DNA from 3 places in the Streptomyces sp. NPDC058279 genome. Region 3 is predicted to be linked to each of the others. Evidence: riboswitches for the same ligand, from Rfam matches in the RefSeq annotation. Region 3 holds a riboswitch; each other region holds the start of a gene.
What was found. A riboswitch is a leader RNA that binds a small molecule or an ion and turns the genes downstream of it on or off. The one in region 3 is predicted to bind thiamine pyrophosphate.
Positions count from the first base shown of each region.

Region 1 (4,363 bases), on a different contig from region 3:
CGGGTGGGCTTGCAGCCCAGCTGTGACGATGCGGGGGGTGCGGGGGTACGGGTCCGCCCGCGCCCGGGGCCCCCACCCCCGCGACCCCCGCCCCGGGGGCGGTGTTTGCCCACCCGCACCCTCGGTCCCGGCCGCCCCCGGGGCGGTACCGGGGCCGAGGCCGCGGAGGTGGGCCCCGGGGGCGGGCGGACCCGTACCGCCGCCCCCCGCCCTCAGAACGCCGGGCGTTCCGGGTCGAGGGTGGCGCGGCCGTCCTTCGGGGAGGAGGCTTCCGCGAAGCGGCGCTGGGGGATGCGGCCCGCGCGGTACGCGAGGCGGCCCGCCGTGACCGCGTCCCGCATGGCCGCCGCCATCAGCACCGGCGCCTGCGCGCGGGTCACCGCCGAGGCCAGCATCACCCCGGCGCAGCCCAGCTCCATCGCCAGCGCGGCGTCCGACGCCGTACCGGCCCCCGCGTCCAGGATCACCGGCACGCCCGCCCGCTCCGTGATCAGTTCGAAGTTGTGCGGGTTGCGAATGCCCATCCCGGAGCCGATCGGCGAGCCCAGCGGCATGATCGCCGCGCAGCCCACGTCCTCCAGCTTCCGGGCCAGCACCGGGTCGTCGTTCGTGTACGGCAGCACCGTGAAGCCGTCGTCGACCAGGATCTCGGCGGCGTCCAGCAGCTCGACGCCGTCCGGCAGCAGGGTGCGTTCGTCCGCGACGACCTCCAGCTTGATCCAGTCCGTGCCCAGCGCCTCCCGGGCCAGGCGCGCCGTCAACACGGCCTCGCCCGCCGTGAAGCAGCCCGCCGTGTTCGGCAGCACCGCGATGCCGAGCTTGTCCAGCACCGACAGCACCGAGCCCTGGACCGTCGGGTCCAGCCGGCGCATGGCGACGGTCGTGAGTTCCGTACCGGAGGCGACCAGCGCGCGCTCCAGCACGTCCAGGCTCGGGGCGCCGCCCGTGCCCATGATCAGGCGGGAGGCGAAGCTCCGGCCGCCGAGGGTGAAGACGTCGTCCGCCATGGGTCAGCCTCCCTGCACCGCGGTCAGGACCTCGACCCGGTCGCCGTCGTCCAGCAGGGTGTGCGGCCACCGCCCGCGCGGCACGACCGTCTCGTTGAGGGCCGCGGCGACCCCCTTGGAGGCCACGGTCAAGCCGGCGACCACCGCGTCGAGCGTGGTGCCGGCCGCGACCTCGCGCGGCTCGCCGTTGACGGAGATGGTCATGCGTACGACTCCTGACGTGCCTCGGTGAACCGGCGCGGGGTGAAGGGGCGGGCGATCTCCGGCAGCGTGCCGGTGGCCAGCAGCTCCGCCATCACGTCGCCGGTGAGCGGGGTCAGCAGCACCCCGTTGCGGTAGTGCCCCGTCGCCAGGTGCAGACCGGGAAGCGCGGTCGGCCCCAGCAGCGGGGCGTTGTCGGGGGAGCCGGGCCGCAGCCCGGCCCGGGTCTCGGTCAGTGGCAGTTCGGTGATGCCCGGCACCAGCTCGTGGGCGTCGCGCAGCAGCTCGTAGACCCCGCCGGCGGTGACGGTGGTGTCCCAGCCCAGCTCCTCGCTGGTCGCGCCGACGACGAGTTCGCCGTTCTCCCGCGGCACGAGGTAGACGTGGCTGCCGCGCACGACCGCCCGTACGGTCCGGGACAGGAACGGCGCGTACGGGGCGGGCACCGTCAGCCGCAGCACCTGGCCCTTCACCGGCCGCACCGGGACCGCCACCTCCGGCGGCACCCCGGGCAACCGCCCCGAGAGCGAGCCCGCCGCCAGGACCGTCTGGCCGGCGCGGAGCTCCGTACCGTCGTCGAGCAGGGCGCCGGCGGCCCGGTCGCCGGAGACGAGGAGCCGGGCGGCGACCGCCCGGTGCACGGCCACACCGGCGCGTTCGCAGGCGGCCAGCAGCGCGGCCGTCAGGCGGCGCGGATCGACCTGGTGGTCGCCGTCGACCCGCAGCCCGCCGCGTACGCCCGGGGCCAGCATGGGCTCCAGGCGGCGACACTCGCGGCCGGTCAGCCACTGTGAGTCCAGCCCGCAGCGGCGCTGGAGGGCGTGCAGCTCCCGCAGGTGGAGGCGGTCGTCGGCGTCGAGCGCGACGGCGAGGGTGCCGCAGGCCCGGTAGCCGATGTCCATGCCGCCGCTCGCCTCGGCGAGTTCGGCGGCGAACTCCGGGTAGCGGGCGGCGGAGGCGACATTGAGCCCGAGCAGGGTCTCCTCGCCGTAGTGCAGCTCGGTGACGGCGGCGAGCATGCCGGCCGCGACCTGGGCGGCGCCGCCGCCGGGGGCCGGGTCGGCCAGTACGGTCCGCAGTCCGCGCCGGGCGGCGCGCCAGGCGGTGACCAGGCCGATGATGCCGCCCCCGATGACGAGGACGTCGGACCCCTTCGGGGATCCCCTCCGAGACGAGTGCATGGGCGTCCAGCCCCTCCCTTCGCCGGCATGACCCGGATCAGGTTCGTACGGTCGGAGGCCGGCCAGCCTCCCTCTCAGCCCGGTGCGTCCGGACTCCCGCGATAGGTACGGTGGCCAGACTAACCCCGCCGCGCACGCCGGGTAAGGCTGCCTCCCCCGGGCATGTTCCTGATGAAACGTCAGAAGATTAGGGTGGGCCGCGTGAGCGAGCAGACGGAACAGACTCAGAGCGGCGTCGTCATCGTCGGTGCCGGAATGGCCGGGGTGCAGACCGCGGTCGCCCTGCGGGAACAGGGCTTCACCGGCCCCGTGACGCTGCTGGGAGCCGAACCCCACCAGCCCTACGACCGGCCCCCGCTGTCCAAGGCGGTGCTGCTCGGCAAGGCCGAGGGCTCCGCCTTCGACGTGGACTTCGAGGCCCTCGGCATCGGCCTGCGGCTCGGCGTCGAGGTCACCGGGCTACGGGCCGAAGCGCGCGTCGTGGACACCGAGGCGGGCCCGGTCCCGTACGACGTCCTCGTCCTGGCGACCGGCGCCCGCCCGCTGACCCTGCCCGGCTCCGACGGGGTCCCCGGCGTGCACCTGCTGCGCACGCTGGACGACGCGACCCGGCTGCGGCCGGTGCTCGCGGCGGCGCCGCCGGTGGTGGTGGTCGGCGCCGGGTGGATCGGCGCGGAGTTCGCGACGGCGGCCCGGGAGGCGGGCTGCCCGGTGACCGTGGTCGAGGCGGCGGAGCGGGTGCTGGCCGGTGCCGTGCCGGCGGAGGTCGCCGAGCCGATGGGGCGCTGGTACGCCGAGGCGGGCGCGGAACTGCTGACCGGGGCCCGGGTGGCGTCCGTGGAGGAGGGCCGGGTCCATCTGGCGGACGGGCGGACGCTGGAGGCGGGCGCGGTCGTCGTCGGCGTCGGGGCGCGGCCGGCGACGGACTGGCTGGCCGGATCCGGGGTCGAGCTGGGCGCGGACGGGTCGGTCACCGCCGACTCCCGGCTGCGGACCTCCGTGCCGGGCGTGTACGCGGTCGGGGACTGCGCGTCGTTCCCCTCGGCGCGGTACGGGCAGCGGCTGCTGGTCCACCACTGGGACAACGCGCTCCAGGGCCCGAGGGTGGTCGCGGCGAACGTGGTCGCGGGGGAGGCGGTGGAGACCGAGCCCTACGACCCGGTGCCGTACTTCTGGTCGGAGCAGTTCGGGCGGTTCGTGCAGTACGCGGGACACCACGGCGGGGCGGACGAGATGGTGTGGCGCGGCGATCCGGCCGGCCCGTCGTGGTCGGTGTGCTGGCTGCGCGGCGGGGCGCTGGTGGCGGTCCTGGCGGTGGGGCGGCCCCGGGACCTGGCGCAGGGGCGCCGCCTGATCGAGGCCGGCACGGCGGTCTCCGCGGCGGCGGTCTCCGACTCCGACACCCCGCTCAAGTCGGCGGCCGTCTGACCCGGCCCCAACCCGGACGGGGTGGTCCAGGTACCGGCGGCGAGTCCGAGATGGCAGGCTTGTGCCCGTGACCGAGATTGACGCAAAGATCGATGCCCTTGTCCCCGCCTGGCTCTACCTCCCCGACATCGCCGAGATGCTCGACATCGAAGTGACCCGGGTCCGCCAGCTGGTCAAGGAAGGTCAGCTGCTCGCGGTGCGCCGCGGTGAGAACCGCTCCCTCCAGGTCCCCGCCCCCTTCATCGACGGCGACAAGATCGTCAAGGGCCTCACCGGCCTGCTGACGGTCCTCCGCGACGACGGCTTCTCCGACGAGGAGATCCTGGAGTGGATGTTCACCCCCGACCCGACCCTCCCCGGCACCCCCGCGCAGGCGCTGAGCGAGAATCGTGGCACGGAGGTGAAGCGCCGCGCTCAGGCGCTCGCCCTCTGATTCCACCCGCACTGATCCATACGGACTGACCCGCCCGGTGTACGGGCCACCCGCGGCCCGTACACCGCCACGACCCCCGGGGGTACACCCATGCTGCTGTCCGACGCCCGGCT
Region 1 covers NZ_JBHVYA010000002.1:111,180-115,542, reverse strand. Annotated here, with positions in the region: gene ACFVXJ_RS05275 (thiazole synthase) at 213-1,007, opposite strand; gene thiS (sulfur carrier protein ThiS) at 1,011-1,211, opposite strand; gene thiO (glycine oxidase ThiO) at 1,208-2,389, opposite strand; TPP riboswitch at 2,387-2,499, opposite strand; gene ACFVXJ_RS05260 (NAD(P)/FAD-dependent oxidoreductase) at 2,591-3,817, shown strand; gene ACFVXJ_RS05255 (Rv2175c family DNA-binding protein) at 3,885-4,250, shown strand; gene thiE (thiamine phosphate synthase) at 4,341-4,363, shown strand, end outside.
Region 1: linked by a shared signal. The riboswitch ahead of thiO (glycine oxidase ThiO) and the one ahead of ACFVXJ_RS22365 (thiamine ABC transporter substrate binding subunit) in region 3 are both predicted to bind thiamine pyrophosphate.

Region 2 (4,363 bases), on a different contig from region 3:
GAAGTGCGCGGTCTTGGCCGGCTCGGCCGGCAGGGTCTCGTCGTGGAACTCGCGGGCGGTGTCCGGGTCGAGGGCCAGGTTGAACTGGTCCTCCCAGCGGAACTCGAACCGGGCGTCCGACAGGGCGTCGTCCCACTCCTGAGCTCCGGGGTGGCCTTTCGCCAGGTCAGCAGCGTGCGCCGCGATCTTGTAAGTGATGACGCCGGTCTTCACGTCGTCCCGGTTGGGCAGACCCAGATGCTCCTTGGGCGTGACGTAGCAGAGCATCGCGGTGCCCCACCAGGCGATCATCGCCGCGCCGATGCCCGAGGTGATGTGGTCGTACGCGGGTGCGACGTCCGTGGTCAGCGGCCCGAGGGTGTAGAACGGCGCCTCCTCGCAGATCTCCTGCTGGAGGTCGATGTTCTCCTTGATCTTGTGCATCGGGACGTGGCCCGGGCCCTCGATCATCGTCTGGACGTTGTGCCGCTTGGCGATCGTGTTCAGCTCGCCCAGCGTCTTCAACTCCGCGAACTGCGCGGCGTCGTTGGCGTCGGCGATGGAACCGGGGCGCAGTCCGTCGCCCAGCGAGTAGGTGACGTCGTACGTCGCGAGGATCTCGCAGAGCTCCTCGAAGTTCGTGTAGAGGAAGTTCTCCTTGTGGTGGGCGAGGCACCACGCGGCCATGATCGAGCCGCCGCGGGAGACGATGCCGGTCTTGCGCCGGGCAGTCAGCGGGACGTACGGCAACAGCACGCCGGCGTGCACCGTCATGTAGTCGACGCCCTGCTCGGCCTGCTCGATGACCGTGTCCTTGTAGATCTCCCACGTCAGCTCTTCGGCGCGGCCGTCGACCTTTTCGAGCGCCTGGTAGAGGGGAACGGTGCCGATCGGGACCGGGGAGTTGCGGAGCACCCACTCGCGCGTCGTGTGGATGTTGCGACCGGTGGAGAGGTCCATGACCGTGTCGGCGCCCCACTTGGTCGCCCAGGTCATCTTGTCGACCTCCTCCTCGATGGAGGAGGTGACCGCGGAGTTGCCGATGTTGGCGTTGACCTTCACCAGGAACCGCTTGCCGATGATCATCGGCTCGATCTCCGGGTGGTTGACGTTGGCCGGAAGCACGGCGCGACCTGCGGCGATCTCCTCGCGGACGACCTCCGGGGAGACGTTCTCGCGGATCGCCACGTACTCCATTTCCGGGGTGATCTCGCCCCGGCGGGCGTACGCGAGCTGGGTGACCGCCGCGCCGCCCCGGCCGCGGCGGGGCTGGCGCGGGCGACCCGGGAAGACCGCGTCGAGGTTCTTGAGGCCACCGCGCGGCGAGGTGTGCTTGATGCCGTCGTCCTCGGGGCGCACGGGACGGCCCGCGTACTCCTCGGTGTCCCCCCGCCCGATGATCCAGTTCTCCCGGAGCGCGGGAAGACCCCGGCGGACGTCGGTCTCGATCTGCGGGTCGGTGTACGGACCGGACGTGTCGTAGAGCGTCACGTCCTTGCCGTTGGTGAGGTGGACCTGGCGGACCGGCACCCGGATGTCGGGCCGGGAGCCCGCCACATATCCCTTGTGCCAGCCCGGCTCGCGCCCGGTCTGGCCGTCGGCGTCCTGGCTGACGGCAGGCGTGCGTGCATCCTGAATGGTCATGAGACCTATCTCCCTACGCCGGCATTACCCGGTAACAGGTTCGGCGGTCGACGCAGCCTCCTCCCGTACCCGCCGTTTCGGCGTGCGTACGGTGATCAGCGCCCTCTCAGCCCGGTGCTCCGAGCTCCCGCGTTGTGCAAAGTAGCCCCCACGCTAGCGTCATCTGTGGCGTGCTGAACAGTGGGCCCCCCTCATCTCTTGCGATGATCGGTCGGTGACGTCCTTGCCGCAACCTCCCATCAGTCCCCCCGAGCCCCCGGGTCACACCGACCACGGACACACGCACCACGGACATGCCGACGAATCCGCACACGCGCCCTCCCCCCGGTCCGCGCACGGCCATTCCCACAGCCATGGGCACGGCCCGGCGGCTCCTGTCTCCCTGCACCTGCGCAAGGTCATCGCCGCCGTATTGATCCCCTTCGCGGCCGCCGTCTTCGTCGGGATGGTGGTGCTCTGGCCGGGCGGAGCCCCCGCGCACGAGCGGACCGGTGTCGGGTTCGACCGGCAAACCCAACAGGGCAAGGTCGTCTCGTTGGCGAGTGTGGACTGCAAGTCCGTCAACGCCTCGCAGGTTCCACCCACGGGCGACACGTCGACCCCTTCGGGGCGCGAGGCCACGGCGGAACAGACCGGTGCGTGCAAAAAGGCGACCGTCGAGGTCGGTACCGGCCCGGACAAGGGCCGCACCTTCGTGGAGATCGTCCAGCCGGGAGCCCCGCGGCAGTTGTCGAACGGCCAAGAGGTGGTGGTGGCCTACGCGCCGGACGCCCCACGGGACCTCCAGTACTCGGTCATCGACCTGAACCGGAAGCTCCCGTTGGCCTTGCTGGCCGGTATCTTCGCCATCGCCGTCGTCGTGGTCGGCCGGATGCGCGGCGTGTTCGCCCTGGTGGCACTGGTCGTCAGCTTCGGCGTGCTGACGCTGTTCATCCTCCCGGCGATCCTGCAGGGCTCCAATCCGCTGGTCGTAGCCGTCATCGGGGCCAGCGCGATCATGCTGATCGCGCTCTACATGTGTCACGGCCTGACGGCACGCACCTCGGTCGCCGTTCTCGGCACGCTGGCGTCGCTGGTGCTGATCGGTCTGTTGGGTTCGCTCTTCATCGGATGGGGGTTCCTCAGTGGCAACACCGATGACAACACGGGACTGATCCACGGCCTGTATCCCGACATCGACCTGAGCGGTCTGTTGCTGGCGGGGGTGATCATCGGATCCCTCGGCGTGCTCGACGACGTGACGGTCACCCAGACGTCGGCGGTCTGGGAGCTGCACCAAGCCGATCCCACCATGGGATCACGTGCCTTGTACCGAGCCGCCATCAGGATCGGACGCGACCACATCGCCTCCGTGGTCAACACCCTGGTGCTCGCCTACGCCGGCGCGGCGCTCCCCTTGCTCCTTCTCTTCTCCATCGCGAACAGCAGCATGGGTGCGGTGGCCAACAGTGAGTTGGTCGCCGAGGAGATCGTCAGGACATTGGTCGGCTCCATCGGGCTCGTGGCCTCCGTACCGGTGACCACCGCCCTGGCGGCGCTGGTGGTTTCCGCCGACCGGCCGGGGGACCCGAGCACCACCCCGGCCGCGAAGCCCTCACGCGGTGGCCGAGGGCGTCGGCGCAAGCGCTGACCGGAGCCGAGCGGAGCCGAGCCGGGCCGGCGTGAGGGGGCCGGGTGGGGGCGGTCGGAGTCAGTCCCGTCAGCCGGCGTTCTGCTCGTTCTGCCGGGACTCGGCGAGGATTCTGTCGAGCGCCTCGTCCAGTGTCCCTTCGAAGGCCCCGAGGTTGCGCTCCTGACCGAGCGGAACGAGCCGGTCGGTGCGGTCGAGGAAGGCGACCAACGGCGCCGCTCCCGCGCGGAACAAGGCTCGCTCGCCGCCGACCTGCAGGCGGATGTGGACGTCCGACAGCTCGTCCGGGTGGGACGGGGCGATGTGCACGTCGCCGTCGCCGCAGGGCTTGTTGATGCCATCGAGGAGGAGCTCCCGACCGAACGCCCACGTCACAGGCGCGTCGCCGGGAAGGTGGAAGGTCAGTCGCACCGCGTAGGGGTCGTGAGCGTCGTACCGGAGTTCCACCGGGATCCGGAAGGAGAGCTCCTCGGAGACGAGAAAGCTCATCATGACCTCTGCCTGTACCGACTCGCGCATTGCCTACCCCGATGTTGTGGAAGTGGCCAGGAATGGTCCCCCCATGGGCCCTCTTGACAAGAGTGGTGGAAGCGCTAGCAGATCACAAGGAGTGAGATTTCAGATACTGATAGAGAACGAGAGGGTGCTCAACAGCGCGCCTACTTCACTCCGCAGTCGCTCAACTGCATAGCGCAATCGGTGTTCTTGGTGCAAAGGGAACGAAATCGCCATGGTTGCAGCAGTATCTCCCACCGCAATAGGGATCGCCGCACACACCGTGCCCAATACATATTCCTGACGCTCCGTAATCAACTCCATGTGTTGCAGGGAGCCGAGGCGTTGCTCCAGAGCGCGTTCGTTCCGGATCGTGTAAGGCGTGACAGGGCCGACCGGATGACGGTCGTAATGATCTCTGCGCGTCTTCTCGTCGAGCTGCCCGAGCAGGCATTGGCCGATGGCGTGCGCGTGGCCGGTCGCGCGGAAGTCGGCCCACTCCTCGCACGCCGGAGCGGCCGGGGTGTCCGATACGCCGACCACCTCGATTTCACCCTCGCGGTAGACCGCGAAGTAGACGGGGGCCCCGACCACGTCGCGAAAGTGCGCGAGGGA
Region 2 covers NZ_JBHVYA010000004.1:303,448-307,810, reverse strand. Annotated here, with positions in the region: gene thiC (phosphomethylpyrimidine synthase ThiC) at 1-1,623, opposite strand, end outside; TPP riboswitch at 1,617-1,764, opposite strand; gene ACFVXJ_RS11180 (YibE/F family protein) at 1,847-3,253, shown strand; gene ACFVXJ_RS11175 (SsgA family sporulation/cell division regulator) at 3,323-3,772, opposite strand; gene ACFVXJ_RS11170 (IclR family transcriptional regulator) at 3,872-4,363, opposite strand, start outside.
Region 2: linked by a shared signal. The riboswitch ahead of thiC (phosphomethylpyrimidine synthase ThiC) and the one ahead of ACFVXJ_RS22365 (thiamine ABC transporter substrate binding subunit) in region 3 are both predicted to bind thiamine pyrophosphate.

Region 3 (4,363 bases):
GCGCTGCGCAACATCGAGCAGGCCATCCGCGACTCCGACCTCGGCGTCAACCCGAGCAACGACGGCCGCATCATCCGGGTGACCTTCCCCGAGCTGACGCAGGAGCGTCGCAAGGAGTACGTCAAGGTCGCGCGCACCAAGGCCGAGGACTCCAAGGTCTCGATCCGCTCCATCCGCCGCAAGGCGAAGGACGCCCTCGACAAGCTCGTCAAGGACAAGGAGTCCGGCGAGGACGAGGTCCGCCGCGCCGAGAAGGAGCTCGACGACACCACCGCGAAGTACGTCACGCAGGTGGACGAGCTGCTCAAGCACAAGGAAGCCGAGCTCCTCGAAGTCTGATGAACGACTCTTCCTGGCAGCCGGAGCCCGTCCCGGCGGGTCCCGCATACGATGCTCGGGTGGGCCCGCAGACTCGGCCCATGCCCATCGTGCCCGATGCCGCCGGCCGTGACTTCGACGACCGGGAAGCACGCGATCGGGGGGTCGCCGCCGACAGCGGCCCCCTCTTCCGCGCCGAGACGCCGCCGCAGGAGCCCATGCCCAGCCCCCCGCCTCCGCCCTCGCCGGCACCCCAGGACGCCTCCCCGCCGCCGAAGAAGCGCGCGGGGCGGGACCTGCGGGCCGCCATAGGGGTCGGCGTCGGCCTCGGAGCGGTGATCTTCGCCTCGCTCTTCATCGTCAAGGCCGTGTTCGTCGGTGTCATCGTCGTCGCGGTCGTCGTCGGCCTGTGGGAGCTCACCTCCCGGCTCCAGGAGAAGAAGGGCATCAAGGCGCCGCTGGTACCGCTCGCGGTCGGTGGCGCCGCCATGGTCATCGCCGGATACGTCCGCGGCGCCGAGGGCGCCTGGGTGGCGATGGCGCTGACCGCCCTGGCGGTGCTGGTCTGGCGGATGACCGAGCCGCCCGAGGACTACCTCAAGGACGTCACGGCGGGTGTCTTCGCCGCCTTCTACGTGCCCTTCCTCGCGACCTTCGTGGCGATGCTGCTCACCGCCGACGACGGGCCCCAGCGGGTCGTCACCTTCCTGGTGCTGACCGTCGTCAGCGACACCGGGGCCTACGCGGTGGGCTGGCGCTTCGGCAAGACCAAGCTCGCCCCGCGCATCAGCCCCGGCAAGACCCGGGAGGGCCTGGCCGGCGCGGTGGCGTTCGCGATGGCGGCGGGCGCGCTGTGCATGGAGTTCCTCATCCACGACGGCGAATGGTGGCAGGGCCTGCTGCTGGGGCTGGCCGTCGCGGTCAGCGCCACCCTGGGCGACCTCGGCGAGTCGATGATCAAGCGGGACCTGGGCATCAAGGACATGGGCACCCTGCTCCCCGGTCACGGCGGCATCATGGACCGGCTCGACTCGCTGCTGCCGACCGCCCCGGTGGTGTGGCTGCTGCTCGCCGCGTTCGTCGGCACCGGCTGATACCCGCCCCCGGGGGCTCCGACCCGCGGGTTTTTCACCAGTGCGGCCCCGCTGAGCTGCGGCGACGTACACGCGAAGGCTTCGGGTGGGTCCGGGCGGTTACTCTTGAAAGGCGCGCTGCTTCTGCGGCGCGCCTTTCGTCTTACAAGGAGTACCCGCCATGGCCCGCCCCGTTCCGGGAGAGCTCACTTTCGTCGCCCCTCGCGGAGCGAAGAAGCCGCCCCGGCACCTCGCCGACATGACCCCGGCCGAACGCCGCGAGGCGGTCGCCGCGATCGGCGAGAAGCCGTTCCGGGCCAAGCAGCTCTCACAGCACTACTTCGCGCGGTACGCGCACGACCCCGCCGAGTGGACCGACATCCCGGCGGCCTCGCGGGAGCGGCTCCGCCAGGAGCTGCTGCCCGACCTGATGAGCGTCGTGCGGCACATCTCCTGCGACGAGGACACCACCCGCAAGACCCTGTGGAAGCTGCACGACGGCACCCTGGTGGAGTCCGTGCTGATGCGCTACCCCGACCGGGTCACCATGTGCATCTCCTCCCAGGCCGGCTGCGGCATGAACTGCCCGTTCTGCGCCACCGGCCAGGCCGGGCTGGACCGCAACCTGTCGACCGCCGAGATCGTGCACCAGATCGTCGACGGCATGCGCGCCCTGCGCGACGGCGAGGTCCCCGGAGGACCGGCCCGACTGTCGAACATCGTCTTCATGGGGATGGGCGAGCCGCTCGCCAACTACAACCGCGTCGTCGGCTCGATCCGCCGGCTGACCGACCCGGAGCCCGACGGCCTCGGCCTGTCGCAGCGCGGCATCACCGTCTCCACCGTCGGCCTGGTCCCGGCCATGTTGCGCTTCGCCGACGAGGGCTTCAAGTGCCGTCTCGCCGTCTCGCTGCACGCGCCCGACGACGAGCTGCGCGACACCTTGGTGCCGGTGAACACCCGCTGGAAGGTGCGCGAGGTGCTGGACGCGGCCTGGGAGTACGCCGAGAAGTCCGGCCGCCGCGTCTCGATCGAGTACGCCCTGATCCGGGACATCAACGACCAGGCGTGGCGCGGTGACCTGCTCGGCAGGCTGCTCAAGGGCAAGCGGGTCCACGTCAACCTGATCCCGCTGAACCCGACGCCCGGCTCGAAGTGGACCGCCTCGCGGCCCGAGGACGAGAAGGCGTTCGTCGAGGCGATCGCCCGGCACGGCGTCCCGGTGACCGTACGAGACACCCGCGGCCAGGAGATCGACGGCGCCTGCGGTCAGCTGGCCGCGTCCGAGCGCTGACCCCGCCCCGCCCGCCCCGGGCGGACTCTCCTGGGGGCCGGATCGGCCACGGGGTACCCTGTGGCCGAACCAATTGCATATTCCGACAGGGGAGCGCCACAGCGCTGAGAGTGCGGTAACCGTCATCCGCAGACCCTCTGAACCTCGCCCCGGTCATTCGGGGTAGGAAGTTCGGTCATTCACTCAAGCTGTTGCGCCCTGCCCGGCGACCGCTCGCATGGAGCGCCGGGCAGGGCCGCGTCTTCTCCTGGACATCCCAGGAGGAATTCACCAGTGAGCACCACCAAGAAGTTCGCGGGCGCGCTGCTCGCGACCGCGCTGGGCGTCACGACGCTCAGCGCCTGCGGCGGCGATGCCAAGGACAAGGCCGCGGGCGCGAGCGACGCGCCGAAGTCCAAGACCGTCACCCTCGTCTCCCACGACTCCTTCGCCGTGAGCGAGCCGGTCCTCAAGGAGTTCGAGCAGCAGAGCGGCTACACCGTCAAGGTGCTGAAGTCCGGGGACGCCGGCGCCGCGCTCAACCAGGAGATCCTCACCAAGGGCTCGCCGCGCGGCGACGTCTTCTTCGGCGTGGACAACACGCTGCTCTCCCGCGCCCTCGACAACGGCATCTTCACGCCCTACGAGGCCAAGGGCCTCGGCGACGTCAAGCCCGAGTACGTGCTCGACCGGCAGCACCGGGTCACCCCGGTGGACTCCGGCGACATCTGCGTCAACTACGACAAGCAGTATTTCGCGGACAAGAAGCTCGCCCCGCCGCAGACGCTGGACGACCTGATCAAGCCCGAGTACAAGAACCTGCTGGTCACCGAGAACGCCGCGACCTCCTCGCCCGGCCTCGGCTTCCTCCTCGCCTCCGTCGGCAAGTACGGCGACGAAGGCTGGAAGGACTACTGGAGCAAGCTCAAGGCCAACGGCGTCGAGGTCGTCGACGGCTGGGAACAGGCGTACAACGAGCGGTTCTCCGGCTCCGCCGGCGGCAAGAAGGCCAAGGGCGACCGGCCGCTGGTCGTCTCCTACGCCTCCAGCCCGCCGGCCGAGGTTCTCTACGCCGACCCGCAGCCGGCCGAGGCGCCGACGGGCGTCGCCACCGGCACCTGCTTCCGCCAGATCGAGTTCGCCGGCCTGCTCAAGGGCGCGAAGAACGAGGCGGGCGGCAAGGCGCTCCTCGATTTCCTGGTGAGCAAGAAGTTCCAGGAGGACATGCCGCTCCAGATGTTCGTGGACCCGGTGGTCAAGGACGCCAAGCTGCCGGAGGTGTTCACGAAGCACGGAGTGGTGATCGACAAGCCGGAGAACGTCGCGCCGGACGTCATCGCCAAGAACCGTGAGCAGTGGGTCAAGGCATGGTCCTCGCTCGTCGTGAAGTAGCACGCCGGAGCGCTCCCGCGGCCCCCGCTCCCGTCCCCGCGGGGCGGGAGCGCGGGCGGGCCACGGCCGTCAGGCTCGCCCTGATGGCCGTCCCGCTCGTCTTCTTCGGGCTGTTCTTCGCCTATCCCGTCGCCGCGATCGTCGGGCGCGGGCTCAAGACCGACGAGGGTTGGCAGTTCGGCCGGATCGCCGAGGTGCTCGCCCGGCCCGACATCGCCGACGTGCTGTGGTTCACCACTTGGCAGGCACTCGCCTCGACCGGGCTCACGCTGCTGATCGCGCTCCCCGGCGCGTACGTCTTCGCCCG
Region 3 covers NZ_JBHVYA010000012.1:89,842-94,204, reverse strand. Annotated here, with positions in the region: gene frr (ribosome recycling factor) at 1-339, shown strand, start outside; gene ACFVXJ_RS22375 (phosphatidate cytidylyltransferase) at 339-1,412, shown strand; gene rlmN (23S rRNA (adenine(2503)-C(2))-methyltransferase RlmN) at 1,573-2,685, shown strand; TPP riboswitch at 2,763-2,872, shown strand; gene ACFVXJ_RS22365 (thiamine ABC transporter substrate binding subunit) at 2,959-4,056, shown strand; gene ACFVXJ_RS22360 (ABC transporter permease) at 4,140-4,363, shown strand, end outside.